DNA from 4 places in the Rhizobium sp. 268 genome. Region 2 is predicted to be linked to each of the others. Evidence: riboswitches for the same ligand, from Rfam matches in the RefSeq annotation. Region 2 holds a riboswitch; each other region holds the start of a gene.
What was found. Region 2 has a riboswitch for cobalamin ahead of cobU (bifunctional adenosylcobinamide kinase/adenosylcobinamide-phosphate guanylyltransferase). Riboswitches for the same ligand answer to the same signal wherever they lie in the genome.
Positions count from the first base shown of each region.

Region 1 (7,838 bases), on a different contig from region 2:
CGATGCGAGCAGCGCGCGTTGCTCCCAGCACCAGGTCATGCCGGTCGACGGCAAGCAGGGCGGCGGCGGAATTGACGCCGGCGGGAACCATCAGGAAACGGGCGCTGGGAAAAGCCGAGCGGAAGAGGTTGAGCTCGATGCGCATCGCCGCATCGCGCACGGTCTGCGTCAGGATGGTCAGCGTCATCTCGTTGACGTCTTCGCGGCAGGTAGAAATATCGAGGGCTGCGGCCACCCGGCCACGGTGATCGCGGATCGGTGCTGTGGTGCAGCTGAGGCTGGTATTGGCGCAGAAGAAATGCTGGTCGCGGAAGATGGCGACGGCACGCTCGTCGGCAAGCGCGGTGCCGATGCCGTTGGTTCCGATGCTCGCCTCGGTCCAGACCGAGCCGGTCCACAGGCCGAGTTCTTGGAACTCCTTGTCGTCGCCGGCAGCACCCCGACGCTCCAATGCAATGCCGTTCCTGTCGGTCAGAAGCAGGCAGCAGCCGGCCCTGCCGACGGTGGTGAAGAGACGATCGAGCTCTTCGGTCGCGCTGGCGATCAGCTGACCGGACTGTTCTCGGGCACGCCGGAATTCCTCATCGGTAACGCGCAGTGGCGCCCGTTCGTCTTCCGGAGCGAGCTGATGCATGGTCATGCATCGCCGCCAAGAGGCGACAACGGGAGAACTGGCTGCGGCGGAATCGCGCTGGGCAGAGGTGTAGACATGCTCGGCGTGTGCTGAGTGTTCGTGCATCGGCTCCTCCCACGGAACTTGAGCATAGTCTGAGGGAAAAGCGGTCGGTTTGCAATCGGCCGGTCCTAGACGGCCGGCGGCGTGCGGGTTTTTCAGACGAAGGCGGCAGAAATCACATTTCAGTGTTCGAACGCAGAGAGTGTAACAAAAGACCGCTCTCGCCCGTAGTTCTGTGCAGAAACAGCTTTTGCAGGGCGAGGAGATCCCGACCATGTTAAACAGACGATTGTTGCTGATGGGTGCCGCTTTCGGCGGGCTTGCGGTTCGTTTGGGGGCCGGCAAGGCGATCGCTGGCGAGACCTTTGCGGTGACGCACACAGAGGATGAATGGCGCAAGCTGCTGACGCCGGATCAATTTGTCATCCTGCGTCAGGCGGGGACGGAAAATCCCTTCACCAGCGCCCTGCTGCATGAGGAGCGGAAGGGCACCTTCGCCTGTGCCGGCTGCGACCAAAAGCTCTTTTCCTCGGCGACCAAATTCGACAGCGGAACCGGCTGGCCGAGCTTTTGGGCACCGCTCGACCATGCTGTCGGAACCACAAACGACACCACTTTCGGGATGGCGCGCACGGCCGTCCATTGTAGTCGCTGTGGCGGCCATCTGGGCCACGTCTTCGATGATGGTCCGAAGCCAACCGGACTTCGCTACTGCATGAATGGCCTTGTCATGACGTTTCATCCAGCCTCGGCCTGATTCAGGGAAGGTCTTGTTTTCCGCTGAGTACCTGCGAGCGCCGGGGCCTATCTGTGCAGCCAGGCCTCGATGCCGCGCGCAGCGGCCCGGCCGGTCGCCAGGCAGGCAGTGAGGAGATAGCCGCCGGTCGGCGCCTCCCAGTCGAGCATTTCGCCGGCGACGAAGGTGCCTGGCACCGCCTTCAACATGAAGCCGCCGTCGATGCCGCTCCAGCGGATGCCGCCGGCCGAGGAGATCGCCTCGGCGATCGGCCTCGTCTCGAGAACCGGGACTGGTAGGGCCTTGATCAGGCCGGCGAGACGTCCGGGATCGGTTCGATCGCGCTCGGGAGCGAGTTCCCGCAGCAATGCCGCCTTGACGCCGTCGAGGCCGGCACCTTTGCGCAGGCGGTTCGAGAAGCTCGATTTGGCGTCCTGCCGCGTGAGGTCGCGGTGCAGCCTTTCGACTGTCCGGCCGGGGGCGAGGTCGAGCGTCAGGGCGGCGCTGCCGCGGTTAAGCAGCCGGTCGCGGAGGCTCGCCGCATGAGCGTAGACCAGACTGCCCTCGATACCGCCTGCGGTGATGACGAATTCGCCAGGAAAGGTTCCGGCTTCGGAGGTGGCGACGACCGACTTCACCGGCTCGCCGGCGAAACGCTCGCGGAAGTTTTGGCTCCAGCCGACGACGAAACCGCAATTGGCGGGCTGGAAGGCGTCGATCTCGACACCCTTTTCCGATAACCACGGCAGCCAGCGCGCGTCGGAGCCGAGGCGGGGCCAACTTGCGCCGCCGAGTGCCAGCAGGGCGGCGTCGCACTGGACGATACTGCGTCCTTCCGGCGTTTCGAAAACATAGCCCTCATCGGCAAAACCGATCCAGCGATGGCGGGTGCGGAGCGTTGTGCCCTGCGCCTCCAATCGTCTGAGCCAGGCGCGCAGCAAGGGAGAGGCTTTCATTACCTTCGGGAACACTCGACCGGACGAACCAATGAAGGTCTCCGTCCCGAGCCCTGCCGCCCAATCCCTGATATCGCCAGGGGTAAAGGCATCCAGAGCCGGCCGCAGCCGGGAAGAAGCGGCGCCGAAGCGCGTGGCGAAACGGGCATAATCCTCGGAATGGGTAATGTTCAGTCCCGACTTGCCGGCCAGCAGAAACTTGCGGGCGAAGGTTGGCATGGCGTCGTAGACCGTCACCGCATGGCCGGAGAGCGACAGCAGTTCGGCGGCCGCCAGTCCCGCCGGGCCGCCGCCGATGATGGCCATTCGCTTCTGGTCCATGGATGTCTTTGCCCGATTCTTTCTGGTGCCGTTTTGGCGCGGCTGCGCCTTGCCCGCAAGGGCGGGTTCAGTGATGCGAATGCGTGCACTGGCCGTGGTCGGCGAGAACCTCGATGACGCGGCATTGATCGACGCGGCCGTGGCCGCAGCCTTCCACCATGGTTTCCAGCTCGGCCTTCAGCGCCATCAGGCTGCGGATGCGCTGCTCGACCTCGACGAGACGAGCCTTGGCGATAGCATCGGCCGAGGCGCAGGATTGGTGCGGATCATCCTGCAGGGTAAGCAGCGTGCGGATCGCCTCGATCTCGAAGCCGAGTTCGCGGGCATGGCGGATGAAGGCGAGGCGACTGATATCGGCAGGTTCGAAGGAGCGCTGGTTGCCTTCGCTGCGGCTCGGCGCCGCGAGCAGGCCGATGCTCTCGTAATAACGCACCGTCGGCACCTTGACGCCGCTCTGGCGGGCGGCTTCACCGATCGTGATCTTTTTCATGATTTTCCTCTTGCACCTCTAGTCACTAGAGGATGTAGGAGGGATGCTTCTGTTTGACAAGGAAGCGGATCATGGCAGAGAGCGAGACACGATATCGGGTTGGCGGCATGGATTGCGCCTCCTGCGCAACCAAGATCGATACGGCGGTCAGACGCGTGGCGGGTGTCGCCGATGTATCCGTCTCGGTGATGGCGGGCACGATGACTGTCCGGCACGATGGCAGCAGCGATCTCAAGGCGATCGAGAAGAAGGTAACCGGGCTTGGCTATTCCGTCGCGCCGCTTTCCGGAAACGCTGCGCCAGCACATGAACGCGGTCCGCAGCATCGTCACGACCATGGACATGATCACCGCGATCAGGCGGACCATGACCACGAACATGCGGTGCATGATCATGAAGGCCACGATCATGCAGGCCATAGCCATGACCATGCAAGTCATGACCACGACGATCATGGCGAGAAGGAAATCGAGGGGCTGCACGGGCACGACCATGCGCCAATAGCCGGTCCCTGGTGGCAGAGTGAGAAGGGTCGGCTGACCATCCTTTCCGGTGCGGCACTCGTTGTCGCCTACACCGTCGGCCATCTCGTGCCGGCGATTGCATCCTATGCCTTCATCGTTGCCATGCTGATCGGTCTGGTGCCGATCGCGCGGCGTGCCGTCATGGCCGCTTTCTCAGGCACACCGTTTTCGATCGAGATGCTGATGACGATCGCCGCCGTCGGCGCCGTCATCATCAATGCCGGCGAAGAGGCGGCAACCGTTGTGTTCCTGTTCCTCGTTGGCGAGCTGTTGGAAGGGGTGGCAGCGGGCAAGGCGCGCGAAAGCATCCAGTCGCTGACGTCGCTGGTGCCGAAGACCGCGTTACTCGAAGACAATGGGCAGACACGGGAGGTGCCAGCGGAAAGCCTTTCGGTCGGCGCCGTCATCATGGTTCGCCCTGGCGACCGGATCTCGGCGGACGGCGTCGTTGTCTCCGGTGAGAGCGCGATCGACGAGGCGCCGGTGACCGGCGAGAGCACGCCGGTGCGCAAGGGTGTGGATGCCGTCGTCTTTGCCGGAACGGTGAACGGCGACGCAGTGCTCAGGGTTCGCGTCACGGCGGCGGCTGCCGACAATACCATCGCCCGCGTCGTCAAGCTGGTGGAAGAGGCGCAGGAATCGAAGGCGCCGACCGAACGTTTCATCGATCGGTTCTCGCGTTACTACACGCCCGGCGTTGTGGTTGTCGCGGGGCTGGTGGCGGTCGTTCCGCCGCTTTTGTTCGACGGTTCGTGGAGCGAATGGGTCTATAAGGGCCTTGCCATTCTGCTGATCGGCTGCCCCTGCGCGCTTGTCATCTCGACGCCGGCGGCGATTGCTGCCTCGCTTTCAGCAGGCGCGCGGCGCGGGCTGCTGATGAAGGGCGGCGCAGTGCTGGAAACGCTCGGCAAGGTGACGATGGTCGCCTTCGACAAGACAGGCACGCTGACGGAAGGCAAGCCTCAGGTGACCGATATCGTTTCCTTCGGATTGAGTGAGACGCAGGTCTTGTCGCGAGCGGCAGTGCTGGAGCAGGGCTCCAGCCATCCCTTGGCGCTGGCGATCCTCAACCGCGCCAAGGCGGACGGTGTTCCCGTGCCGCCGGCTTTCGAACTGGAAGCGCTGCCGGGCAAGGGTGTCAGCGGCAAAGTGGGCGGTGAGACGCTCGATCTGCTGTCCCCATCCGCTGCTCGCGAGCGCGGGGCGCTCGATGGGGAAAAGGATGCACGCATTACCGTTCTGAACGACGAGGGCAAGAGCGTGTCGGTGCTGCTTGTCGATGGTGTTGCAGCCGGCCTGATCGCCATGCGCGACGAGCCGCGCGCGGATGCCAAGGCTGGGCTTTCAACGCTCGAATCGGCCGGCGTCAAGGCGATGATGTTGACGGGCGACAACGAGCGGACGGCAGCAGCTGTTGCCAAGATGCTCGGCATCGACTGGCGCGGCGAGATGATGCCTGAGGACAAGCAGCGGGTCGTCGGCGAATTGAAGCGCCAGGGCTTCATCGTCGCCAAGGTCGGCGACGGCATCAACGATGCTCCGGCGCTGGCCGCCGCCGATATCGGCATCGCCATGGGCGGCGGCACCGATGTGGCGCTGGAGACGGCCGATGCCGCCGTGCTGCACGGGCGCGTCGGCGACGTGGCGCGGATGATCGAACTGTCCAAACGGACGATGCGCAACATCCTGCAGAATATCAGCATAGCGCTCGGGCTGAAGGCGGTGTTCCTGGTGACGACGATTGCCGGCATCACCGGGCTCTGGCCGGCGATTCTCGCCGATACCGGCGCGACCGTGCTGGTGACGATCAACGCGCTGAGGTTGTTGCGGGTCAAGGGATAAACTCTCTTCGCAGCGACGATGCGGGCGATCCGGAATCGACAATCGTAGAGCCGGCTATAGGCCGGCTCTCTTCGTTTCGGCCTTCTCGACAGCCTCTTTTCGTTAAGCCTTCGTTGGCCATGTTTTTCACAGGAACGTAGCGATTTCAAACCTGTCGTAACGCAATGCACAAACCATCCGTTGACGTGATTTCGGATTCGCGTACTATATCTAGTGTTCAAGGTTCCTTCGATTCGTGTCGGATCGCGGGCTAAGACGGGAATACGGTGCGTTTCGCCATGACGGCGCAGCAAGGCCGGAGCTGCCCCCGCAACTGTAAGCGGCGAGCAACTGTCCGATTTCAGGTCACTGAGGCATGATGCCTCGGGAAGGCTGGGGCAGGGTGCTTCGACCCGCAAGCCAGGAGACCTGCCTTGAACTAGATGTCCACGGGCGGGGTGTCCGGAAGGTCGCGTGAATGACAGCGGAATGATCCGCGCCTGTTACGCTGCCCCGAACGTCCGCATGAGCACTTCGGGGTTGAAGTCATGTCCAGAATATCAAGGCCGCCGCCCGCGCAAATCCCGAGAGGGATCGTATCAGGCGTTTAAACGCCGACTTTGCCATATCACCAAATGTTGCCCCGGACGCTGCAAGGCGCCCGATCTCAGTCTTGCGTCCTGAATTCTTTGACATCACGAGGAACATGATGAGCGTTACCGTCTACAGCAAACCCGCCTGCGTCCAGTGCACCGCCACCTATCGCGCCCTCGACCGGCTGGGCGTCGATTACGACATCGTCGATATCTCGCAGGATGCCGAAGCGCTCGATCGTGTCCGCAGCCTCGGCTACATGCAGGCGCCGGTCGTGATCGCCGGTGAGCGGCATTGGGCGGGTTTCCGCCCCGATATGATCAGCGCGCTCTCCTGACCCGAGGAAAAAGGCGATGGGGCTGATCGTTTATTATTCCAGCCGCTCCGAGAATACCCATCGCTTCGTCGCCAGGCTCGGACTGCGCGCGGCGCGCATTCCGGCTAGCGGCGCAGAGGCGTTCCCTATTCGCGAACCCTTCGTTCTCATTGTGCCGACCTACAGCGGCGACGGTGGCAAGGGTGCCGTTCCCAAGCAGGTGATCCGTTTCTTGAACGATGCGGAAAACCGAGGACATATCCGCGGCGTGATTGCCGCGGGCAACAGCAATTTCGGCGAGACATACGGGCTCGCCGGCGACGTGATCTCGCAAAAATGCCAGGTGCCTTACCTCTACAGGTTCGAGCTCATGGGCACGGCCGAGGATGTCGCCAACGTCAAACACGGAATGGAACAATTTTGGACACGGGAACAACTCTGACGCGGGATGCGGGCGCAAAACCGCATAACACTTTTGCTCATCCCGCCGGCGAACGCCCTTGGAAAGCGGCGGAGACGCTCGACTATCACGCGCTGAACGCGATGCTGAACCTCTATGACGACGAGGGGAAGATCCAGCTCGACAAGGACCGCATGGCGGCGAAGCAGTATTTTCTGCAGCATGTGAACCAGAACACCGTGTTCTTTCACAATCTGAGGGAAAAGCTCGATTACCTCGTCACCGAGGGTTATTACGAGCAGGAGGTTCTCGACCAGTATTCCTTCAATTTCGTCCGCGACCTGTTCGATCAGGCCTATGCGAGGAAATTCCGTTTTCCGACCTTCCTCGGCGCCTTCAAATATTACACCAGCTATACGCTGAAGACCTTCGACGGAAAGCGCTATCTCGAGCGCTACGAGGACCGCATCTGCATGGTGGCGCTGACCTTGGCGCGGGGTGACGAGGCCCTTGCCCGCGACATGGTCGACGAGATCATTTCCGGCCGTTTCCAGCCGGCAACGCCGACCTTCCTCAATGCCGGCAAGAAGCAGCGTGGCGAACTTGTCTCCTGCTTCCTGCTGCGCGTCGAGGACAATATGGAATCGATCGGCCGCTCGATCAATTCGGCGCTGCAGCTGTCGAAGCGCGGCGGCGGCGTGGCTCTGTCGCTGACGAATATCCGTGAGGCCGGCGCGCCGATCAAGCAGATCGAAAACCAGTCCTCCGGCATCATCCCGGTCATGAAGCTGCTCGAAGACTCGTTCTCCTATGCCAATCAGCTGGGTGCGCGCCAGGGCGCGGGCGCCGTCTATCTCAACGCCCATCACCCCGACATTATGCGCTTCCTCGACACAAAGCGCGAAAATGCCGACGAGAAGATCCGCATCAAGACGCTGTCGCTCGGCGTCGTCGTGCCCGACATCACCTTCGAACTCGCCAAGAACAACGAGGATATGTATCTG
Region 1 covers NZ_JAPPSO010000031.1:7,717-15,554, reverse strand. The annotation lists gene OS035_RS31805 (helix-turn-helix domain-containing protein) at 1-739, opposite strand, end outside; gene msrB (peptide-methionine (R)-S-oxide reductase MsrB) at 951-1,433, shown strand; gene OS035_RS31795 (TIGR03862 family flavoprotein) at 1,481-2,689, opposite strand; gene OS035_RS31790 (MerR family transcriptional regulator) at 2,757-3,179, opposite strand; gene OS035_RS31785 (heavy metal translocating P-type ATPase) at 3,251-5,545, shown strand; cobalamin riboswitch at 5,749-5,975, shown strand; gene nrdH (glutaredoxin-like protein NrdH) at 6,234-6,455, shown strand; gene nrdI (class Ib ribonucleoside-diphosphate reductase assembly flavoprotein NrdI) at 6,472-6,876, shown strand; gene nrdE (class 1b ribonucleoside-diphosphate reductase subunit alpha) at 6,855-7,838, shown strand, end outside.
Region 1: another riboswitch for cobalamin. It lies ahead of nrdH (glutaredoxin-like protein NrdH); the one in region 2 lies ahead of cobU (bifunctional adenosylcobinamide kinase/adenosylcobinamide-phosphate guanylyltransferase).

Region 2 (7,838 bases):
TTGGCGAGGGGCGAGGGTCTCGATTATACCGAGCTCAACGAATTCGCGCTTTCCGGGGGCACGGATCACGTGATTAGCCTGTTCGAATTCCCGAAGGAAGTCGCGTTGCGCGGGCTCGGTTTCTCGCTGACGAGCGATGCGCCGGGCGGATTTTCCGATGATCAACTGGCGATCGTCGCAGCGCTATTCCCGGCACTCGGACTGGCGGCCTACCGCGTGGCGGTTTCGAAGACGGCGAGCGATATCCTCGCGGTCTATACCGGCGCTAGGACGAGTGCGCGCATCCTTGCCGGCGAAACCCGCAGAGGAATGGGCGGTTCCATCGATGCCGCCATCCTACTGGCCGACCTTCGCAATTTCACGGCCTTGACCGAGGTCTATCAGCCCGCGGAGATCGTCGGGTTTCTCAACGAGCATTTCGAGCTGATCGACCGGCATGTCGAGGAAAATTCCGGCGAGATCCTCAAGTTCATGGGCGACAGTGTACTGGCGATCTTTCCGACTGAGGCGGAGGATCCGCAAAAGGCCTGCAGGGCAGCGTTGGCTTCGGCTCAGAATCTGCTGAAGGCCAACGAAGAGCTTAATCGCGAGCGGACACGCAACGGAGGCCCCGATATCGGCATCGATGTCGTGCTGCATCTCGGCGAGGTTTTCTACGGAAATGTCGGCGCCCACGGCCGGCTCGACTTCACGGTGATCGGCAGGGCTGTCAACGAAGCCTCGCGGCTGGAAAAGCTCTGCGGAATGCTCGAGCAGCACCTGCTGCTGTCGGAGAGCTTCGCGGCGACCTCAGCCGTCCCCTGCGAGTATCTCGGCTCTTTCGAATTGCGGGGCGTTTCGAAGAAGGCCGACGTCTTCCGGCTGGCCGGCGTCGCGTCATAACACCCCTTCAGATTTCGCCGGAGACTTCGCGACGGCGGCGGTCCAGTTCTTCGCTGTAGCGGCGCAGCGTATAGCTTTCGCTGAGCTGGCCGATCACCTTGCGCTCGATCAAATTGTTGACGACGGCGAGTGCTTCGCTTTCGCTCTTATCGAAGATCGCCGCCGCCTGCCTTGCGTTCATCTGTGGCTGCAGGAAATCGTTGCGGTAGTGGATGAAATCGGCAAGCGTCTTGCCCTCGTCCTGGGTGTCGGTCGGGTTGGCGTAGATCTCCGGCACCAGCACGAGGCCGACATATTTGTCGCTCTCCTCGACAAGGATGACACGCTGGGTCGAGCCGATTGGGAAGGCCTGCTTGAATTCCTCCAGCGAGATGCCAGCCCTTGCCGTCTTGACGTCCGCGCGCATCAGCTTGTCCACCGTCAGGTTGCGGATCCAGCCGACGTCATGGGCGCTGCGGATGCTTTCGCCGCGCAGGTGGAAGCGCCATGTGGCGAAGGAGTAGCCGAAGGTCGAGCGCACGACGAGCGAGGAGGTGATGACGGCGGCGAGCACCAGCGCGGTGATCGGGAAGTCGCCGGTGATTTCGAGCGCCAGGAAGGTCATCGTCAGCGGCCCGCCGATGACGGCGACGGCAAGCGAACTCATGCCGACCACGGCATAAATGACGGGCGTCAGCGTCGCATCGGCAAAATAGGGGCCGCAATAAGCAAAGAGCTTGCCGAGCAGGGCGCCCATGAACAGCGAGGCGAAGAACAGGCCGCCCCTGAAGCCCGAGCCGATCGAGATCGCCGAAGCCAAGGATTTCAACAGGAAGAGGCCGATCAGCGCCGGGATGGCGACGTCGCGGGAGAGGTTCAGATGCAACGCGCCATGGCCGGCCGAAAGCACCTGCGGCGAGATCATCGCCAGCAGCCCGACGATGATGCCGCCGAGGGCCGGGCGGAAGGGCGGGGCGATCGCGCTCTTGCGCGCCAGTTCTTCGACAAAGGCGACACCCTGCATGATCAGGATGCCGACGCCGGCTGAGACCGCGCCGAGCAGCAGCGCCGGGATATAATCGGCCGGCACGACCGCGCCGAAGCCGCCGATATCGATGGTGAAATCGCCGTGGGTGAGCAGCCTTGCGATCAGGGTGGAAACGAGGGCCGAAACCACCACAGGGGTCAGCGAGACGATCGTATAAGTGCCGATGATCAGTTCGAAGGCATAGAAGGCGCCGGTCAGCGGCGCGTTGAAGGCGGCGGCGATGGCGCCGGCTGCGCCGCAGCCGACGAGGACGCGGAGATCCGAGCGGCGAAGCTGCAGCTTCAGGCCGAGTTTCGAGGCGAGCCCTGCGGCAAGCTGGGTATAGCCGGCCTCCAGGCCGACGGAGGCGCCGAACCCGTTGGAGATCAGGTTCTGCACGGCGACGATAATGCTGTCAGTCAAGGACAGGCGGCCGCCATGCAGCGCATTGGCCTCGATCGGGTCGACCATCGGCTTCTTGCGGCGTTTGGCCAAAATGAAGAGCAACAGGCCGAGCAGGATGCCGCCGATGATCGGGGCGGTGAGCAGCAGCAGCTTGTCGTCGATCACCGACGAGCTCAACCTTTCGCTGTCGGCGATACCGAAGACCAACTGATGCAGTTCATTGGAGACGAAGCTCATGCCGGTCACGGCAAGACCGGAGGCAATGCCGACGACAGCGCCCGCCAGAGATAGACCGACTTCGCTGCGGCGGGTCAGCGCCCGCAGCCGCCCCGGATCGAAGAAAACACGCAGCGCTCGGAACCGGCGCCGATCCAATTTCATAAGCATGGCAAGACAACTAGGCAGGAAGAGGCCCGGTCAAGGGCGATGGCGAAGTCCGCTTGCAGCGCAATTGCGGCGAAAAGTCGGCGGGCGCGTCAAATATTTATGACGTAAGCCTCTGATAAATGACGATATTCCTGGTCGAGTAAGTCGTGTTCGGATGAGCGTGCCTGCCTTGCCGCCCACGGCCGACCGCCAAGGCCGGTTGACTTCACTCCTGAGCTTGCCTAACCATCCCTCAACGGATGGTCGCCAGACCATCCCACGCGGATGGTCATCTGATCATCCGCGGATATAACGGATGGTTCCGGATCGGCGTTACGCCTTCCGGATGAAAAGGGAATGTGACGGGGCGGACCCACACCGGGCGCCTTCATCACAGCCGACCCCGCGACTGTAGAGCGGTCAGGGTCTTCCATCCGGCATCGAGCCCTTCCTGCCCGCTTGCAATCGCGCAGGCGGGCGTGACGGGCGACATGCCGGAAAAGCCACTGGACATGCATGGTGATCAACCGGGGTCGGACGCCTCTATTTCTACGAATCGTCCACCTCTTCACCAATGCAGCCGGGAAGGCGAGGCAGATCCGCTGGCACGATCAGGGGCGACCGGTTTCCGGTCCGCCCCGATCGCGGCCGACAACCGCGAGCCAGGAGACCTGCCATTCGTGCCGGGCGAAAAGCCCAATCCTGGGCAAGAGACCCGCTGCCAGCACGGAGGTTGTTTTGGCTGAACGATTGAATTCGGCGTTGCCTCGTGGGGTACTGGAGCGCATTTCCCTCTCCTCCCTCATTCCTGTGCCCGTCACAGGAATCCAGTGCGACCAAGTCCTTGGGCGCGAGAGACTTACTTCCCGAATGAGAGTCATTTACGGCGCGGACGCGCCGTGGCTGGGTTCCTGTGACAGGCAAAGGAATGAGGGAGCGTGGTGGGGTGTCGCATTCTCCCAGCAGGCCGTCTGCGCATGACGACCGCTCTCTCCAATACCATTTTCATCCTCGGCGGCGCACGCTCCGGCAAATCCCGGTTTGCCGAAAACCTCGTCGTTGCAACCGGCCTCGATCGTCACTACGTCGCGACCGGCCGGGCGTGGGACGAGGAGATGCAGTCGCGGATTGCCCAGCACAGAGCCGATCGCGGCCCGTCATGGACGACGCATGAGGAACCGCTCGATCTCGTCGGCAGGCTCGCCGCCATCGACGGCGAGGGCCGGGTCGTGCTGATCGACTGCCTGACGCTCTGGGTCACCAATCTGATGATGGAGGAGCGCGATATGGCGGCGGATTTTTTGGCGCTCGCCGATTATTTGCCGCGGGCAAAGGCGCGGCTCGTTTTCGTGTCAAACGAGATCGGCCTCGGCATCGTGCCGGACAATCGTATGGCGCGGGATTTTCGCGATCATGCCGGCCGTCTCCACCAGATGATCGCGGCAAAGGCCGCCGAAGTCTATTTCATCGCGGCAGGCCTGCCGCTGAAAATGAAGGGTTAAATCCATGAACCAACAGAAGATTCCCGCAACCGTCATCACCGGTTTCCTCGGCGCCGGCAAGACGACGATGATCCGCAACCTGCTTACCAATGCCGGCGGTAAAAAGATCGCGCTGATCATCAATGAATTCGGCGATCTCGGTGTCGACGGCGAGGTGCTGAAGGGCTGCGGTGCGGAGAACTGCAGCGAGGACGATATCATCGAGCTCACCAATGGCTGCATCTGCTGCACCGTTGCCGACGATTTCATTCCGACGATGACGAAGCTCTTGGAACGTGAGCAGCGGCCCGACCATATCGTCATTGAAACCTCGGGCCTCGCTCTGCCGCAGCCGCTGGTCGCCGCCTTCAACTGGCCTGACATTCGCACCCAGGTGACCGTCGACGGCGTCATCACGGTGGTCGACAGTGCGGCTGTTGCCGCCGGCCGGTTCGCCGACGACCACGATGCCGTCGAGGCGGCGCGCAGCGAGGATGAATCGCTCGATCACGAGAGCCCGATCGAGGAACTGTTCGAGGATCAGCTCACCTGCGCCGATCTCATCGTGCTCAACAAGACCGACCTGATCGACGTGGCCGGCCTCGGCCGGGTGCGCGACGAGGTCGCCGCCCGCACCTCGCGCAAGCCGGTGATGATCGAGGCGAAAAACGGCGAGGTGCCGGCCGGCATCCTGCTTGGCCTCGGCATCGGCACGGAGGACGATATCGCCAACCGCAAGTCCCATCACGAACTGGAGCATGAGGACGGCACGCCGCACGATCATGACGAATTCGACAGCTTCGTCGTCGATCTCGGCCCGGTCGCCGATCCGGCCGGCTTCATCGAGGCGCTGAAGAGCATCATATCGGCCCATGACGTGCTGCGCCTCAAGGGCTTCGTCGATGTTTCGGGCAAGCCGATGCGCCTGCAGCTCCAGGCAGTCGGCAGCCGCATCGACCACTATTTCGATCGCGCCTGGGCGCCTGGGGAAAACCGCGGCACGCGCCTCGTCGTCATTGGTCTGCATGAGATGGATCAGGGTGCGGTGAGAGCGGCGATCGAGGCGCTGGCGTAGGCCCATGCATCTGCTTCTGGCCCAGCAGGGAACGATCAGCGACGGCGAAGAGGCGATCGATCTCGGTCAGACGCCGGGCGATATCCTGTTTCTGTCGGCCGCCGACAGCGAGCTTGCGGCGATCGCGGCCGCCCATCGCGCCTGCGGTGGGCCGCATTCGCTGCGGCTTGCCAGCCTGATGAGCCTCAAGCACCCGATGTCGGTCGATACCTATGTCGAGCGCACGGCGCGGCACGCCAGGCTCATCATCGTCCGTGCGCTCGGCGGCGCCAGCTATTTCCGCTATGCGCTGGAGGCGCTGCATGCTGCAGCGTCCCGCGCCGGCGCGCAGATTGCGGTGCTGCCGGGTGATGCCAGGTCGGATGCGGGGCTGGTACCCTTCTCGAACATCGAGGTCGACGATCTCGATGCGCTCTGGGCCTATCTCATCGAGGGCGGCGAGGCCAATGGGCGCGCCTTTCTCGATTATGCCGCGGCGATGCTGTCGGGCGCGGAGAAGCCCGCGCCGGCGGTACCGTTGATGAAGGCGGGGATCTGGTGGCCGGGGCGAGGGCTGATCGGGGTCGAGGAGTGGCGGCGGGTGACAGAGAAGGTGGCGGTGGAGCCAATCGTCGCCATCAGCTTCTACCGAGCGCTCGTGCAGAGCGGCGAGACCAAGCCGATCGAAGCGCTGATCGAAGCCTTGCAGGCGCACGGTCTCCGGCCGCTGCCGGTCTTTGCCTATAGCCTCAAGGACCCCGTTTCGACCGGCATTATCGAGAGCGTGTTCTCAGTACTGAAACCCGATGTCGTGATCAACACGACCGGCTTTGCCGTCTCCGCGCCTGGTGCCGACCGGCAGCCGACGGTGCTGGAGGCGAATGGGGCGGTGGTGCTGCAGGCGATCTTGTCTGCGTCCTCCAAGGAAGCGTGGGCGGCCTCCTCGCAAGGCCTGTCGGCGCGCGATCTCGGCATGAACGTGGCGCTGCCCGAAGTCGACGGCCGGGTGCTGGCGCGGGCGGTCTCCTTCAAGACGGCGGCGCGTTACGATGCAGCCGTCGAGACCAACATTGTCGCCAGCGAACCGGATGCCGGCCGGGTGCGCTATACGGCGGAACTGGCCGCCAATTGGGCGCGGCTGCGCGCTACTCCGGCTCGCGACCGGCGCATCGCGCTCGTGATGGCGAACTATCCGAATCGCGACGGCCGGCTCGGCAACGGGGTTGGCCTGGATACGCCGGCCGGCAGCATCGAGGTGCTTCGGGCGATGGCGGCAGCGGGTTATCCGCTCGCCGATATTCCGGCCGATGGCGACGCGCTGATCCGGCATCTGATGCAAGGGCCGACCAATTCAGGTCATGACGGCAGGGTCATTCGCGAGACCCTTTCCCTGAGTCTCTACAACGGCTTCCTGGATACTCTTCCTAATAAGATTCAGGATGAGGTGAGGGCCCGCTGGGGCGATCCCGAGAACGATCCGTATTTTCTCGACGGCGTCTTCGCCCTGCCTTTCGCCCGCTTCGGTAGCGTCCTCGTCGGCATTCAGCCGGCGCGCGGTTATAATATCGATCCGAAGGAGAGCTATCATTCGCCGGATCTCGTGCCGCCGCACGGTTATCTTGCCTTCTATGCTTTCCTGCGGCGCGCGTTCGGCGCCGATGCCGTCATCCACATGGGCAAACACGGCAATCTCGAATGGCTGCCGGGCAAGGCGCTGGCGCTATCGGAGGAGTGTTATCCCGAGGCGATCCTCGGGCCGCTGCCGCATCTCTATCCCTTCATCGTCAACGACCCGGGCGAGGGCACGCAGGCCAAGCGCCGGACTGCCGCCGTCATCATCGATCATCTGACGCCGCCTTTGACGCGGGCCGAGAGCTATGGGCCACTCAAGGATCTGGAAGCGCTGGTCGACGAATATTACGAGGCCTCCGGCAGTGATCCCCGCCGCATTCGCCTGCTCAGCCGGCAGATCCTCGATCTGGTGACCGATATCGGCCTCGACCGGGATGCCGGTATAAAGAGCGGCGAAAGCGAAGGCGAAGCGCTGAAGAAGCTCGACGCCTATCTCTGCGACCTCAAGGAAATGCAGATTCGGGATGGGCTGCATGTGTTCGGGGTGTCGCCGGAGGGGCGGTTGCTGACAGATCTCACCGTGGCGCTGGCGCGGGTGCCGCGCGGGCTGGGCGAGGGCGGTGATGCGAGCTTGCAGCGGGTGATCGCGGCGGATGCGGGGATGGGCAATGTGCCTGGGGCACCCCCCTCTGTCCTGCCGGACATCTCCCCCACAAGGGGGGAGATTGAATCGGAGCGCCGGCCTCCCCAAACAATCGATATAGAGCGATTGTCTTACTCCTTGCCGATCTCCCCCCTTGTGGGGAAGATGTCCGGCAGGACAGAGAGGGGTAACTCCACGTTCGACCCTCTCGACTGCGACATGGCCACCCCCTGGACCAGAACACGTCCCGCCATCCTCGCCGACGTTCTCGATGCACCCTGGCGCACCAATGGCGACGCCGTCGAGCGCGTCGAACTGCTGGCAGCGAAGTTCGTTTCCGGCGAAATGGAGTGCCCAGCAGAGTGGAAGGCTACGCAGGCTGTACTCTCCGAGATCGAAACCCGCCTCAAGCCCTCCATCCTCGCCTGC
Region 2 covers NZ_JAPPSO010000004.1:262,884-270,721, reverse strand. The annotation lists gene OS035_RS10005 (adenylate/guanylate cyclase domain-containing protein) at 1-882, shown strand, start outside; gene OS035_RS10000 (chloride channel protein) at 890-2,680, opposite strand; cobalamin riboswitch at 2,960-3,352, shown strand; gene cobU (bifunctional adenosylcobinamide kinase/adenosylcobinamide-phosphate guanylyltransferase) at 3,637-4,161, shown strand; gene cobW (cobalamin biosynthesis protein CobW) at 4,166-5,215, shown strand; gene cobN (cobaltochelatase subunit CobN) at 5,220-7,838, shown strand, end outside.

Region 3 (7,838 bases), 150 kb from region 2:
GCCGAGCACGCCGATCGGGACATTGATCCAGAAGATCCAGTGCCAGGTGAGATAGGTGGTGAGGAAACCACCGATCGGCGGCCCCATGATCGGGCCGATCAGCGCGGGGATGGTCAGCCAGGCCATGGCATCGACGAGTTCGTGGCGCGGCGTTCCCCGGACCAGCAGCAGACGGCTGACCGGCGTCATCATCGAGCCGCCGGCGCCCTGGATCAGCCGCGCGACGACGAAGGCCGCAATCGAATTGGAAAAGGCGCAGGCGACTGAGCCGATCATGAAGACGAAGATCGCCATACGGAAGATGTTGCGCGCGCCGAAACGATCCGACATCCAGCCGCTGATCGGGATGAAGATCGCCAGTGCCACGAGATAGCTGGTGACGGCAAGCTTCAGCGCGATCGGCGAGGTGCCGATATCGGCTGCGATCGCCGGCAGGCTGGTGGCGATGACGGTCGAATCCATCTGTTCCATGAACAGGGCGACCGCAAGGATCATGGGTGTCAGGCGGGGCACGGGCAACTGGGTGCAAAGAGGAAAATTGCGGCGCCACAGGCGTCGGTTAGGATCTGTTCGGTTCTACGGCAGCGATGCACACCTGTCCACGCGATCGATGTCACATACGGGTGAATGCGGCATGAGGCCGCTTGCCGCAGGGCCGGTTTGCTGAAATAGATGCGCCGTCAGGTGCCCGCTTTTCAAGCGGGAGAATCGGGAATTCGGTGCGAGACCGAAACGTGCCCAACGCTGTAAGGCCGACGTTTGCCGCTTTATCATGCCACTGGCTTTCGCCGGGAAGGCTGCGGCAGACGGATGACGCCAAGTCAGAAGACCGGCCTGGCAAGATAGACCCAACCCGCGCGGACGGCGGGCGGTTGCGTTGTTGGGGATTTGACGATGCGACCCTTTGATGAGGATGCCCTGTCCGTGGCGTCCGGTTTTTCCTTGGCCGAACGCGAGGCCGTCTATCACGCGATCATGACGCGGCGCGACGTTCGCAGCCAGTTCCTGCCCGAGCCCTTGCCCGACGACGTGGTGGAACGGCTGCTGACCGCCGCGCACCACGCACCCTCCGTCGGCTTCATGCAGCCGTGGAATTTCATTCTGGTGAGAAGTCCAACGGTGCGAGCGCGCATCCGCGATGCCTTTGCCAAGGCCAACGAGGAAGCGGCATTGATGTTTGAGGGCGAGCGGCGGCAGGTCTATCGCTCCCTCAAGCTGGAAGGCATCGTGGAGGCGCCGCTCGGTATCTGCGTAACCTGCGATCCCACCCGCAGCGGCAGCGTGGTGCTGGGGCGCACGCACAATCCGCGAATGGACAGCTATTCGACAGTCTGCGCCATCCAGAATCTCTGGCTGGCGGCCCGCGCCGAAGGGATCGGCATTGGCTGGGTCAGCATCTTTCACGAAGCCGACCTGAAGACCATTCTCGGCATCCCCGAGCATATCGAAGCGGTTGCCTGGCTCTGCGCCGGTTTCGTCGACCGGCTCTACGACCAGCCGGAACTCTCGGTCAAAGGCTGGCGGCAGCGGCTACCGCTTGAGGAACTCGTCTTCCACGATGGCTGGGGAAGGAACGAGAGGTAGCGATCACTGCTGCTGCGGCTGCGGGCCAGGTGCGGCAGGATTGGCAAGGTCGATCGAGCCCTGGTCGCCGGCGAGGAATTGCGGGCCGACCTGGCGGACCTTGTTCTGCGTGGGGTCGTAGGGACGCTCTGGAACCGATGGCTGCGGCGCGGCGGCGGCCGCTGTATCCTTCGCCGGCGGATTGGTGCGGATGGTGGTGATCGAGCCCTGTGGCGGCGGCTGGCTTATCGCCTGCTTGCCGCGCATCTCGTCGTAATAGGCGGTGAGATTGCAGGCACAGGCGTTTTTCTCGCCGGGCGCGCGGCTTTTGTAAGCGAAGGCGTTCTTCATGGCGCTGTAGGGCGTGCCGGTTGCGACCGAGATCATGTTCGAGGCTTCCGTGCTCGTCACGTCGCGATAGAAAAGCTGGGTTTCGATGCCGGGGCACATCTTGGCGCAGGTCTGGGCGTCGCGGCCGAAATCGACCGAGGTGGTGTTTGAACTGATCGGGAAGAAGCCGCCGTCACAGCTGCGCACGCAGATGGTGCTGACCGGCGACAGCATATCGGCCCGCGGCAGGCCGTAGCGCGGATCGGCCTCTTTGCCGCCGAGCGGAATGAAAGTGTCCGAACGCATCGCCTGCTCCTCGACGCTCGGGGCAGGGTCGTTGGCATTGCGCTCGGAAGGCGCATAGAAGTTCTCGCTGTTGCAGCCGTTGCTGTCGAGCGCGGCCATCAGTTCGCGGCGGTCGTCATCGGCGCCGTTCCGGCCGGCCAGCTCGTTGCGGCGGTCCTGGAGATAAGCGATATTGTCGATCATCCGGCCTTCGGCCTGCGACAGCTCGGTGCAATAATCGGCATTCTCGCCGCCGATCACCACCATGCTGCCCGAGGTGCAGCCGTAGTTGCGCAGATCGTTACGCACCTTGCGAAGCTCGAGGTTCTGCTCGGCCATGGCACTGGCATATTGGCGTGCTTCCGGGCCGTTGCCATTGCCGATCGAGCGCGGCAGGTCGGCGAGACGGCCGCGCAGGTCCTCACAGATGGCATTGGTCTGCGCGACGGCGGGCGCTGCGAAGGCGAGGAGAAGGGCGAGAGACAGGTTTCGGCGTTTCACGGCGTCGTCCCGGAATGAGCAAACGGTCGGTGGGTCGAATGCGACTTCAATCGGCCGCGCGTTTTCCCTTAACGGATTTCTCTTAATAAGCTCAAAGAAAATATTAGCGTATTTTCCTGATCTTATCCAGCAATCGCCAGAGACGCGGTGAAAATGACAAGCATCCCCGACGAGATCCCTTCCTTTGCACCGACATCAGGCGTGACGGAAGCCCAACACGGCCTTCACCTCTTCGCGGACGGTTGTTATGAGCCCGGTTCCGGGCATGGAGGCTGGTCGTTTGTCGCTTATCGCGATGCGGTGGAAATCGCCTCCGACTTCGGTGGCGTCGACGATTCCAGCAATAATGCCATGGAATTGACCGCCGTTCTCAGGGCCGCCATGTGGATCAACAGCCAAACAGCCGGAGAACCCGCGATCATCTGGTCCGATTCCGTCTATGCCGTCAAAGGCTGCAACAGCCGCCGACATATCTGGAAGAACAACGGCTGGAAGAAAAGCAGCCCGAATGGACATGGGCGACGGCGAACGATCGACAATGCGGACCTCTGGAAAGCCGTCGATCTTCAGCTATCCCAAAACGCCCTGGTGACCATTGCCTGGTGCAAGGGACATTCGGGGATTGCCGGCAACGAGCGCGCGGACGCGCTCGCGGATAGGGGACGCCTGTCGATAGCCGATGGCTGACGTTGGCGGCAACCGGCTTACGCCGGCTGCGATGCCTCGACGACGGCGAGGGCGGCCATGTTGACGACGCCGCGGGAGGTGACTGAAGGCGCCAGGATGTGGGCGGGCAGGGCGGTGCCGAGCAGGATCGGGCCGACATGCAGGCCGTCCGTCATCGACTTGACCACGCCGAGCGTGATGTTGGCGGCGTCGAGATTTGGGAAGACCAGCAGGTTCGCCTCGTCGTGCAATGTCGTATCCGGCATGACGCGTTTGCGCAGTGCTTCGGTGATGGCGCTTTCGCCATGCATTTCGCCGTCGACCTCAAGATCGGGGGCAGTCTCGCGCACGAGCTGCAGGGCGTTGCGCATCTTCGTGGCGCTCTCGGATTCGCGCGAGCCGAAGTTGGAATGCGAGACGAGGGCGGCGCGCGGGGTGATGCCGAAACGGCGAATTTCCTCGGCCGCCAGCACCGTTGCCTCGGCAACCTCCTCGGCGCTCGGATTGAAGGTGACGTAGGTGTCGGTGAAGAAGGTGGCGCCGCGCTGCGAGATCATCAGGCTGAGGGCGGAGAAATCGCGGACATTCTTGCGTTTGCCGATGATCTGACGGACGTCGCGCAGATGTTTTTCATAGCGGCCTTCCAGACCGCAGATCAGCGCATCGGCTTCGCCGCGCCTCAGCGCCAGTGCGCCGATGACGGTGGTGTTGGTGCGCACGATGGTGCGGGCGGCTTCGGGAATGACGCCGCGGCGGCCAACGAGGGAGAAATACAGATCGACATATTCGCGGAAGCGCGGATCGTCTTCCGGGTTGATGACTTCGAAATCCTGCAGCGGCCGGATACGCAGACCGTAGCGCTTCAGGCGCGTCTCGATGACCTGCGGGCGGCCGATGAGGATCGGGTCGGCAAGGCCTTCCTCCAGCAGCACCTGGGCGGCGCGCAGCACACGCTCATCCTCGCCCTCGGAGAAGATGACGCGCTTGCGCTCGGCGGCCTTGGCCGCGGTGAAGATCGGCTTCATGACGAAGCCGGAGCGGAAGACGAAGCGGTTCAACTGGTCGAGATAGGCGTCGAAATCCTGGATCGGGCGGCGCGCCACGCCGCTCTGTTCGGCGGCCTTGGCAACGGCAGGCGCGATGCGCAGGATCAGGCGCGGATCGAAGGGCGAGGGGATCAGGTAATCCGGGCCGAAGACCGGGGTTTCGCCGGAATAGGCGCGGGCGGCGACGTCGGACGGCTCTTCGCGGGCAAGGGCTGCGATGGCGCGCACGGCCGCCATCTTCATTTCCTCGTTGATCGTCTCGGCGCCGCAATCGAGCGCGCCGCGGAAGATATAGGGGAAGCAGAGGACGTTGTTGACCTGGTTGGCGAAATCCGAGCGGCCGGTGCAGATCATCGCGTCGGGGCGAGCGGCACGGGCAAGACCAGGCATGATTTCGGGCGTCGGATTGGCGAGCGCCATGATCAGCGGCTTGTCGGCCATCTGCGCCAGCAGCTCCGGCTTCAGCACGCCGGCGGCCGACAGGCCGAGGAAGACGTCGGCGCCGCCGATATTTTCGGCGAGCGTGCGCGTGTCGCTCTTCTGGGCGTAGACGGATTTCCATTCGTCCATCAGCTCGGTGCGGCCCTCATAGACGAGGCCTTCGAGATCGTGGACCCAGATGTTTTCGCGTTTTGCGCCGAGAATGACCAGCAGGTTGAGGCAGGCAAGGGCGGCGGCCCCGGCGCCGGAGGCGACGATCTTGACGTTCTCGATCGCCTTGCCGGCAAGTTCCAGCCCGTTCAGGATCGCGGCGGCGACGATGATCGCCGTGCCGTGCTGGTCGTCGTGAAAGACCGGGATCTTCATCTTCTCGCGCAGGCGTCGCTCGACCTCGAAACATTCCGGCGCCTTGATGTCTTCGAGATTGATGCCGCCGAAGGTCGGCTCCAGCGAGCTGACGGTCGAGACCATCTGCTCGACGCTTGCCGCGTCGATCTCGATATCGAAGACATCGATGCCGGCGAACTTCTTGAAGAGCACGGCCTTGCCCTCCATCACCGGCTTCGAGGCCAGCGGACCGATATTTCCGAGGCCGAGCACGGCGGTGCCGTTGGAGATGACGGCGACGAGATTGGCGCGCGAGGTATATTCAGCCGCCATCTCAGGATTGTCGCGGATGGCAAGGCAAGGGGCGGCAACGCCCGGCGAATAGGCGAGCGCCAGGTCGCGCTGGTTGCCGAGCGGCTTGGTTGCCTGGATCTCCAGCTTGCCGGGACGGGGATAGCGGTGGAAAAACAGCGCCTGCTCGTCGAGATCGCCGCTTGTCAGGTTCTTGTCCGTCTTGGATTTTTCCTGGTTATCCATTGCCGCCTCCGTGCACGTCTTTTTGGGAGTTCCCTCCATACATCAATCGGATACGGGCGACAGTATGGAAATGGGGGATGGGCGAAGTTTTCGAGAAGTGGGCGCCCGGTGGCTTCAGGCGATTAGCTAATCCTTTTGGAAAACTTGTTTGGCGATCACCGCAGGCGCAATATGCCGCCGCGACGGTGCGGGGCGCCGGTCGCATGGAGGAAATCATGGACAATTTGAACCTGACGACCCTGCAAAAGGGGCAGACGATGGTCAATGATGTGGCCATTGATGCATTTTCTGCCGGATTTCGCGGCAAGCTCCTAACCGGCAAGGATCTGGATTACAACGAGGCGCGGTCGATCTGGAATGCGATGATCGACCGGCGGCCCGGGCTTATCGCGCGTTGCGCCGGTGCTGCAGATGTCATGCGCGCGGTGCGGTTTGCCCGCGACAACAATCTTCTCGTTTCGGTGCGCGGCGGTGGGCACGGCATTGCCGGCAACGCGGTCTGCGAGGGCGGCGTCGTCATCGACCTGTCGGCGATGAAATCGGTGCGGGTCGACCCGGAGACGCGCCGCGCCAGGATCGAGCCGGGGGCAACGCTTGCCGATGTCGACCAGGAAACGCTGGCCTTCGGGCTGGTGCTGCCGACCGGCATCAATTCCACCACCGGCATCGCCGGCCTGACGCTTGGCGGCGGCTTTGGCTGGCTGACCCGCAAATTCGGGCTGACGATCGACAATCTGGTCTCGGTCGATGTGGTGACGGCCGATGGGGAACTGGTCAAGGCGAGCGAGACGGAAAGGCCGGACCTCTTCTGGGCCTTGCGCGGCGGCGGCGGCAATTTCGGTGTCGTCACCTCCTTCGAGTTTCAGCTGAACCCGCTGCATTCCGATGTTCTTGCCGGGCTGGTCGTACATCCCTTCGCTGACGCGGAGAGAGTGCTGCGGGAATATCGGCAGGCGCTGGAAGCCGCACCCGATGAACTGACCTGCTGGGTGGTGATGCGCCAGGCGCCGCCGCTGCCCTTCCTTCCGGCCGAGTGGCACGGCAAGGAGGTCGTGGTGCTCGCCATGTGCTATTGCGGAGATATCGCGGCGGGAGAAAAAGCGACGGAAAGATTGCGAGCGATCGGAAAGCCGATTGCCGATGTCGTCGGTCCGGTGCCGTTCACCGGCTGGCAGCAGGCATTCGATCCGTTGCTGACGCCAGGTGCGCGCAATTACTGGAAGAGCCAGGATTTCGCCTCGCTTTCGGATGCGGCGATCGAGGTGCTGCTCAACGCCGTGCGCAAGCTGCCGGGACCGGAATGCGAGATATTCGTCGGCCATGTCGGTGGCGCGGCCGGCCGTATTGCCACCGAGGCCACCGCATTTCCGCAGCGCAGTTCGCATTTCGTCATGAACGTGCATGCGCGCTGGCGGGAGGCCGGGATGGATGCAAATTGCACCGGCTGGGCGCGCGAACTTTTCGAGGCAACCAAGCCGCATGCCGTGGGAACCGCCTATATCAACTTCATGCCTGATGACGAGGCCGATCGGGTGGAAATGGCCTATGGCGCCAATTACGCCCGGCTTGCCGAAATCAAGCGGCGTTATGATCCTGACAATCTGTTCCGGATGAATCAGAACGTCAAACCGATGGCGGCTGTGCGAGCTGCGTGAGTGGATCGAAACGGAACTTGGCTGCAGTGAAAACCCCTCCCGACAAGGGAGGGGCTTGATGCTGCTGCCGATGCTTTGCATTCGTCCCTTTGTGGGTCTATCCCTCAGGTTTCGGCGCGATCGTCACGTCGGCGCCATAGGCATCGCGCAGTTCATTTTCCTGTCCCGGCTGCCGGTCGGCCGCCTGATGCAGCAGGATCGACTCGTATCCTTGCAGGCGCGTCCCCTTGATCAGTGTGATATCGGCATTTCCGGGGTTGTCGGAACGCTCGAACCACTCGACGGGGCGGTGGAGAAAATTCATTTCGACTGCCCGATTGGTGACGCCATGGCCGACGATCACGACGTTGTGGCTGCTGTTTTCGGCGTCGCGCATGACGGTCTGCAGGAAGAGGCGCACCCGCTGGGCCACATCCGCCCGGCTCTCGCCATCCGGCGGCCGCGCGTAGAACTTGCCGCTGTTGCTGCGCAGCCTCGCCCATTTTTC
Region 3 covers NZ_JAPPSO010000004.1:117,586-125,423, reverse strand. The annotation lists gene OS035_RS09290 (MFS transporter) at 1-495, opposite strand, end outside; cobalamin riboswitch at 666-852, shown strand; gene bluB (5,6-dimethylbenzimidazole synthase) at 895-1,584, shown strand; gene OS035_RS09280 (DUF2865 domain-containing protein) at 1,588-2,679, opposite strand; gene OS035_RS09275 (ribonuclease H family protein) at 2,833-3,366, shown strand; gene OS035_RS09270 (NADP-dependent malic enzyme) at 3,384-5,696, opposite strand; gene OS035_RS09265 (FAD-binding oxidoreductase) at 5,912-7,351, shown strand; gene OS035_RS09260 (histidine phosphatase family protein) at 7,449-7,838, opposite strand, start outside.
Region 3: another riboswitch for cobalamin. It lies ahead of bluB (5,6-dimethylbenzimidazole synthase); the one in region 2 lies ahead of cobU (bifunctional adenosylcobinamide kinase/adenosylcobinamide-phosphate guanylyltransferase).

Region 4 (7,838 bases), on a different contig from region 2:
ATAGAGATTGGCCGCATCGCGCAAGACCGCATCCTCGGGTGCACTCACCAGTTCCTTGATGTCGTCGTGATCGGCGATCAGTGCCGGCAGCGCCTCGTAGCGGTTGAGGTGACCGCTGAGGGCCGAGACGGCAAGGCGCAACGCCGTTCCCGCCTGCGCCGAGGCTTCCCCCATATAGGCGCGCGTCGCGATCGCGCTTCCATAGGTGAAGAAGGCGAAGATGATCACCGGCACCACCAGCAACGCCGCTATCGCACGATATCTCGAAGACAGATCCGGCTCCTCCCCTTTCCGCCTCCACTCCCCAGTGAGGCATACCCAAGTCTAATAATACCGGCAGCGATTTCCAAGGGCCGTCGAACTTGACACCCGGCAAAGGCCGATATCCTATTGCTGCATCGCAAGGGAACCCTATCATGAGTGACGACAACACGCCCGCCGATAGCAAGCTCACCAGCTCCAAGCGGCGCTGGGCGGCTGAGGGCAAGTTCCTGACTGGTCGCATAGCCCGCCCTGAAACCGAGCGCCTGCCGCCCGGCCAGCACCTCGTCAAGAACTGGCCGGTGCTCGATCTCGGCCAGCAGCCCGTCATATCCACCGAAACCTGGCGTCTCGAAGTGCGCGGCCTTGTCGAAACCCCGCTCACCCTCACCTGGGCCAACTTCCACGCGATTGAGCAGAGCACCAAGGTCAGCGATATCCACTGCGTCACCACCTGGTCGCGCTACGACAACAAATGGAAGGGTGTTTCCACGCGCGATCTGCTCGATCTCGCCATGCCGAAGCCGGAAGCCGCTTACGTCATGCTGACGAGTTATGATGGCTATACCACCAACCTGCCGCTTGCCGACTTCGCCGCCGAGGACGCGATCCTAGTGACATCCTGGGAAGGCCTGCCGCTGACGCCGGACCACGGCGGCCCGATGCGCCTCGTCGTGCCGCATCTTTACTTCTGGAAAAGCGCCAAATGGCTGCGCCGCATCGAACTGATGCCGGAGGACGAAGCCGGCTTCTGGGAAAAGAACGGCTATCATATGTATGGCGATCCGTGGCGCGAGCAGCGCTATTCCGACGATTGAGTCTTCGGCCGCAGAAAGCGGCCCAGCGCAAGGACACCAAGCCCGAGCATCAAGGCGAGCGCCGTCAGCGACGCCATGCTGGCGGGATGAAGCGGCACCTTGCTCCAGCGTGGATTGACGAGACCGGCGGTGTTGAAGGCCTCGCCGCTGAACCGGCAGGTGATGAGCGCAAGCCCGCGCCGCACCATGTCGGCGTCGACCGCGGAAATGATTTCACTCGCCACAGCCCGCTCCCCTGGCATCTCGCGCATCGCCATCAACACAGCTTTCGTCGCCGCGAGGTAGGCGTGGGCGCATTCGTTGAAGGGACTTTCCTCGTCGGCCACGCTGCCCGGCATCCGCCCCCAAAGACAATAGGAATATTGGATTTCGGCATAGTTCAGAACGCGGCGGAAGGGCTCGTTTGTATCGACTGCGCGGGACACAGGCCGATAATTCGGCCGCGATAGTGCGAAATCACCGCCATCTCGCCATGCGAAATTTCTGGGATATCGAGACCCGCTTGGCTGCCGCCGGCGCTGCGACTATGAGCAAGGGCGTTTTCAGCAGGCATGCAAAAGAAGGCGGCGGCAAAGGCCGCCGACAGGATTGATATGGCTCTGCTGCTTTTCATGGTCGCTTGAAAACCCAAGGGCGCCGGCAAAACGGCGCCCTTCATTGCGTTCAGCGGAGTGCCGTTGCCGGCCGGCTCCGCTGGCCGCCCTTCGCAGCAAGCCGCTTTTCCGCCAGCGCCCCGAAGCCAAGGCCAAGTGTTGCCCAGAGGATCGCATGCATGGCGAGCGTTGTCGTCCGGAAACGCCAGAGCACCATGGCCGAGAAGTTCTCCGGCACCTCGTTGATCGGCGGCAGCAGATAGAGCACGAGCACGATGAAGACGAGATAGGCGATGCCGGCAATGATCGCGCCGTTCCAGAGGCCGAAACGCTCGGAAAGACGGCGCGACAGCGCCACCGCGGCAATCAGCGCGGCGAGCGAGACGACAATCATCAGGAAGAACAGCTCGGTCCTGACGCCGATCGTATCGGCATTGCCGACCGCCGGCGGGTTGGCCGGATATTTGATAGCGGGAACGAGCACGATCGCCACGTAGGCGAAAATGGCGATGACCGCCGAGGTGCCGCGCGCCGAAAGATTGCTGACGCGGCCGTGCACGAAAGCAAAAGCGAGCGCGAAAAGCCCGCCGACGGCGATGCTGTAAGCCATGACGCCGGTGAAAAGGCCGAGACCGGCCTGGGTGGCCCGGCTGACGATTTCAGGTTCGGCAGCTTCGCCGGCCGCCTGGGCGCTCGCCTCCTCGAAAGCGATCGCCGCATCGACCAGCGGCTCGCCGAAGACATGGGCGAAAGCGAAAACGAGGATGCCACCGAGCAGCCCCGCGAGCATGCCGCGAAGGAGAAGGTTTCCAACCATGTCAATATCTCCCTAGTGGCAGGGAAAGCCAAGGAGATGGCGGGCGTCATGCACGAATTCGTGCACATACATGCCGTTGAACAGCGCCATCGCGCCTTCCTCGGTGCCAACGAAATAGATGGCGATAAGCATCAGCAGGCCGCCGAAGATCGCCCAGGGCAGGATTTCGCCGACGGGGATCGGGGCCGGCGCCGCGGCGGGCGCGAAAGTGGTGTCAGACATGTATTCCTCCGGAATGACGCGTTCAGTCGAAAGAGTGTTTGTGCGGTAAGGTCTGACTTCCAGCGTGAAAAAGCTTCAACACGCTGGTCACAGTGGCGCGACCGCGCCGGATTTCCACCGGCTTCCAAACCCGCAACAACACGGTTATATCTGCTCGCCGAAGAGACTGTCAACGAAACTTCACGAGCCGGCAAAGGGCCGTCCCACTGCACCCCGGGAGATCGGAAGACTGTGAATACGCGCCTCACCTGGATCTGCCACGGCGCGACGACGGCGAGCCGCAAGACGCTGTTCCCACTTGACGAACCGCTGGAAGGCAAGGCGGCGGAAGACGCCGGCCGGATGGCTGCCCCACCCCGCGCCGACCGTATCGCCACCAGCCCCGCTTTGCGCGCCCGCCAGACCGCTGACGCGCTCCGCCTCGAAGCCCGGATAGATCAGGCGCTGCGTGACTGCGACCATGGCCGCTGGGCCGGCAGGTCGATCACAACGATCGAGGCCGAAGAGCCGGAGAACCTCGTGGCCTGGATGAGCGATCCGGAAGCGGCCCCGCATGGTGGCGAAAGCCTTCTTGATCTCAGAACACGCGTCGCCGGCTGGATGGACGGTGAATCCGCCCTCGGCGGCCATGTGATTGCCATCAGCCACGCGGCCGTGATCCGGGCGGCGGTCGCCCATGTGCTTCAGGCGCCGCACTCCTCCTTCTGGCGGAGCGATATCGAGCCGCTCGCCATCGTTTGCATGACCAGCAATGGCAGCCGCTGGTCTCTGCGCTTTCCGTATTAGCGGCTCCTCATTTTATCCAGCCTTACACAAGCAAATCGCGTCATCTCTATTGAACCGGGTTTGACCGGGACTACTTCCTTTCCCAAGGAGATGGAAGAATGACATATGATTGGAGTGGGGAGCGCACGCGTCGTCTGCGTTTGATGCGTGTCGCCACAATCACGGTTCTGGTCGGTCTCATCGTCAGCGTTCCGCTGCTGATCGTCACCGCCTGAAGCACGAGAAAAGGCGAGCGATGCACCAGCACGCTCGCCTTGGTTCTTTCCCGTCCCGGCTCAGCATCCTCAGTCCCTCAACGGTGCAGCAACAGGCTGCCGCCTCCAAAAATTCGCCTTCTGGTTTCAACGAACATTTCAGACTTTCATGATAGTTCGGCAGATGGTGGAGATGGAGAAGGCCACATGCCGGTGTTTTTCCAGAGCAGGGCCGGAAGGCAATGCGTATCGATCGTCGGGCTTGGGATAACTCTCTGGCTCCTCGGCGCGCTTTTGCAGCTTGACGACAGCCTTGTCTTCTTCATGACCGGTTTCGGCGAATACGGCGCCGACAAACTCGTTCTGGCGCTTGGCATCGCCGGCGCCATGAGCTTCATCTATTCGGTGCTGCGCATCGCCGACCTGCGCAAGGAAACGGAACTGCGCGCCGCCGCCCAGGCGAAGGCCGATTGGACCGCGACCCACGACCATCTGACCAAGCTGCCGAACCGCTACGCCTTCGAACGCAAGATCCTCTCACGGCCGATCAAGGACGACGAGGACCAGATCGAGGAGTGGGACGAGAACGTCACGCTTTTCTCCGTCGATCTCGACGGCTTCAAGAAAGTCAACGATCTCGTCGGCCACAAGGGGGGCGACATTCTGCTGATCGAGGTTGCCCGGCGGATCTGCGCGCTCGGCAATGCCGATTGCGTCTATCGATTCGGCGGCGACGAATTCATCATTGTAGCCTTTGCCCTGACAGCGCAGCGGGAGGAGCGCTTTGCCAAGCTGCTGATCCAGGCGGTCACCAGGCCGATCCATATCGATGGTTTTGCCGTCGAAGTCGGCGCCAGCGTCGGCTACGACCGCTGGGCCGAGGGAACCGAACCGCTGGAGGATGCCGCTCATCGGGCCGACCTCGCCATGTACGAGGCGAAATCACGCGGCCCCAACCATTATTTCGTTTTCGAACCGGCCATGCAGGACAAGGTCACGGAACGCGCAGCGCTGGAAACCAGATTGCGCGCCGCAATCTCCAGCAAGGCGATCAAACCCTTTTATCAGCCGCTGATCGACCTGAAGACCGGTCAGCTCTGCGGCTTCGAGGCCTTGGCGCGCTGGATCAGTGACGATGGCGTCAACATACCGCCGCCTGTTTTCATCGATATCGCCGAGGAAAACGGGATGATCACCGCATTGTTCGAGGATCTTCTCGCCCAGGCCTGCAGCGACGCACTCACCTGGCCGGACCATGTGATGTTGTCCTTCAACGTCTCGCCGGTGCAGATGGAAGACAGGCTTCTGACGTCGCGTATTCTCAAAGTCCTTGCGGCAAGCCGGCTGCCGCCGCAGCGCCTGGAGGTGGAGATCACCGAGAACGCGCTGATCCAGGATCCCGTCGTCGCCGCCGTCATCCTCGACGAGCTGCACGCGGCCGGCATCCAGATCGCGCTCGACGATTTCGGCACGGGCTATTCGAGTCTGGCCCAGCTCGCCCGTTATCATTTCGACAAGATCAAGATCGACAAAAGCTTCATCGCCACCTATCGCGGCGACGAACGCCAGGAAAAGATCGTCCGCGCTATGCTTGGCCTCGGCCGGAGCCTCAACATCAAGACGACTGCCGAAGGCGTCGAGGAGCACGGCCAGCTTGCCTTCCTGCTGCAGCTTGGCTGCGACATCGGCCAAGGCTATCTTTTCGGCAAGGCAATGCCCGCCGCCGAGGCGGGCATCTTCATCAGCGATCGCAATGCCAGTCTGGCCTCCACGGCCTGACGCTATGTCTTAAAAAACTTGGCGCAGGATCACGAAGAGCACGAAGGCGATCGCGATCGAGGCCGGCAGGGTCAGCACCCAGGCCATTAGCATATTGCGCACGGTTGACCATTGCAGGCCGGAACCGTTCGCCGCCATGGTGCCGGCGACGCCTGACGACAGGACATGCGTGGTCGAGACCGGCAGGCCGAGGTGATCGGCCGAAGCGATGGTGACCATCGCCACGACTTCGGCTGCCGCGCCCTGGCCGTAAGTCAGGTGCGTCTTGCCGATCTTTTCGCCGACGGTGACGACGATGCGCTTCCAGCCCACCATCGTGCCGAGGCCAAGCGCGATCGCGACCGCCACCTTCACCCAAAGCGGGATGAACTTCGTCGCGTTGTCGACCGCCTTGTGGTAGTTCGTCACCGCGCTGAGATCGCCGGCATCCATCGGTAGCAGCTTCTGCTTGTCGATCAGCTTCAGCGCCTCGCCGATCAGGTAGATGTCGTTGCGGACGTTGCCGACGAGATTGGTCGGCACCGCTTCGAGCGTCGGGAAGGCCGCGACTTCGGCGCTTGTCCGATGGATATATTGCTGCAGGGCCGGTGTCGTCGCGTCCGTCCAGATCTTGTTCTTGACCGCGTTGCTGACCTCCGCCTTGTAGTCCGTGACGGTAACGCCCGGCTTCACATATTTGGCGAGCGCGGATTCGACCTGGACCGATGCCGACTTGTAGGCCTCGAGATAGTTCACATCAGGCGTGCGGTTCAGCGCGAAGGCCGTCGGCACCAGGCCGATCAGGATGAGCATGATCAGACCCATGCCCTTCTGGCCGTCGTTGGAGCCGTGGGCGAAGCTGACGCCGGTGCAGGTGAAGATCAGGATCGCGCGGATCCAAAGCGGCGGCGGCTGGTTGCCCTTCGGTTCGGCATAGAGCGCATTGTTGCGCACCAGAAGCTTCATCACCAGCAGCAGAACCGCGGATAGACCGAAGCCGATCAGCGGCGAGATCAGCAGCGACAGGCCGATATTGGTCGCCTGCGACCCGTCGACACCGCTCGTCGCCGTGCCTGCCGGCGCCAGGAACTGATTGGCGAGGCCGACGCCGATGATTGATCCCACGAGCGTATGCGAGCTCGACGATGGCAGACCGAGATACCAGGTGCCGAGGTTCCAGACGATCGCGGCGATCAGCAGCGCAAAGACCATGGCAAGGCCGGAGCCGGAGCCGACCTGCAGGATCAGTTCCACCGGCAGCAGCGCCAGAATGCCGAAAGCGACGGCGCCGCTCGAGGTCAGCACCCCGAGGAAGTTGAAGAAGCCCGACCAGATGACGGCGAATTCGGCCGGCATGGAACGGGTGTAGATGACGGTGGCGACGGCATTGGCCGTATCGTGGAAACCGTTGACGAATTCGAAACCGAGCGCGATCAGCAGCGCAAGGCCGAGCAGAATCCAGGGAACGGCAACTGCGGTTGTCAGGTCGCGTCCGAGTGCATAGGCGACATATCCAAGACCGCAGACCAGAACGAGCGCGAAGAGCGGCAAGAACCATTTGCCTGATGAATTTGAGCTGTGGAGCGGGTGGGAAGTGTCGCTATGAACCTGGCTGGGGGCAATATCGGCCATGGCATAGTTCCTTATTCCGTTTTGCAAGTTTGCCTTTTGTTAATAGTTCCGCAGCATGAAGCTCTCGTGACGTGTTCGGGTCCGCTCCGTAACGCACTGACATCAGGCGATATTGGCCGTCGCAGACTTGCCGCCCGGCGCATCCTGTGAGATGCCGCGTCACATTCCCAGCCGGACAGGATGATATAGGATGTGCAGGGAGAAAACATGCGACGGGCGAACAGATGCCTTTCCGTCCGCTGCCCCGACCCTAAGTTCGGTCATCGTGACGACTGCGCGGAGCCCCGAAGATCATGTCATCGACCGACTTCCTCCTGACCTTCAATGCCGGCTCCTCCACGATCAAGATCGGCATCTTCGCCATGGATGGCGGCGAGGCGCGGCGAATCGGCAAGGGGGTGATCGATTTCCGCGCCGAACCGCGCTCGCTCGGTCTGAGCCAGGGAGCGCAGACGGTCGACATGCCGTTGAAGGCCGAGGTGACGGAAGACCTGCACGGCGTTATCGATGAGGTCCTCGGACTTCTCGCCGATCATTTCGACATTGCCGCCACCCGCGCCGCCGGCCACCGCGTCGTCCATGGCGGCGACCGTTTCACCGGTGCAATCGCCCTCGACGCAGCCGCAATCGATGGCGTCGATGCGCTGACGCCGCTGGCACCCCTGCATCAGCCGCAGGCGCTGCGGTTCATCCGAGCGCTCACGCATCTGAAACCGCATCTTGCCCAGACGGCGTCCTTCGACACCGCCTTCCATGC
Region 4 covers NZ_JAPPSO010000007.1:326,051-333,888, reverse strand. The annotation lists gene OS035_RS16425 (sensor histidine kinase) at 1-237, opposite strand, end outside; gene OS035_RS16420 (sulfite oxidase-like oxidoreductase) at 417-1,079, shown strand; partial or broken gene OS035_RS16415 (hypothetical protein) at 1,064-1,692, opposite strand; gene OS035_RS16410 (CbtA family protein) at 1,743-2,489, opposite strand; gene OS035_RS16405 (CbtB domain-containing protein) at 2,502-2,711, opposite strand; adenosylcobalamin (AdoCbl) riboswitch at 2,724-2,866, opposite strand; gene OS035_RS16400 (histidine phosphatase family protein) at 2,943-3,497, shown strand; gene OS035_RS16395 (putative bifunctional diguanylate cyclase/phosphodiesterase) at 3,899-5,470, shown strand; gene OS035_RS16390 (inorganic phosphate transporter) at 5,480-7,081, opposite strand; gene OS035_RS16385 (acetate/propionate family kinase) at 7,375-7,838, shown strand, end outside.
Region 4: another riboswitch for cobalamin. It lies ahead of OS035_RS16405 (CbtB domain-containing protein); the one in region 2 lies ahead of cobU (bifunctional adenosylcobinamide kinase/adenosylcobinamide-phosphate guanylyltransferase).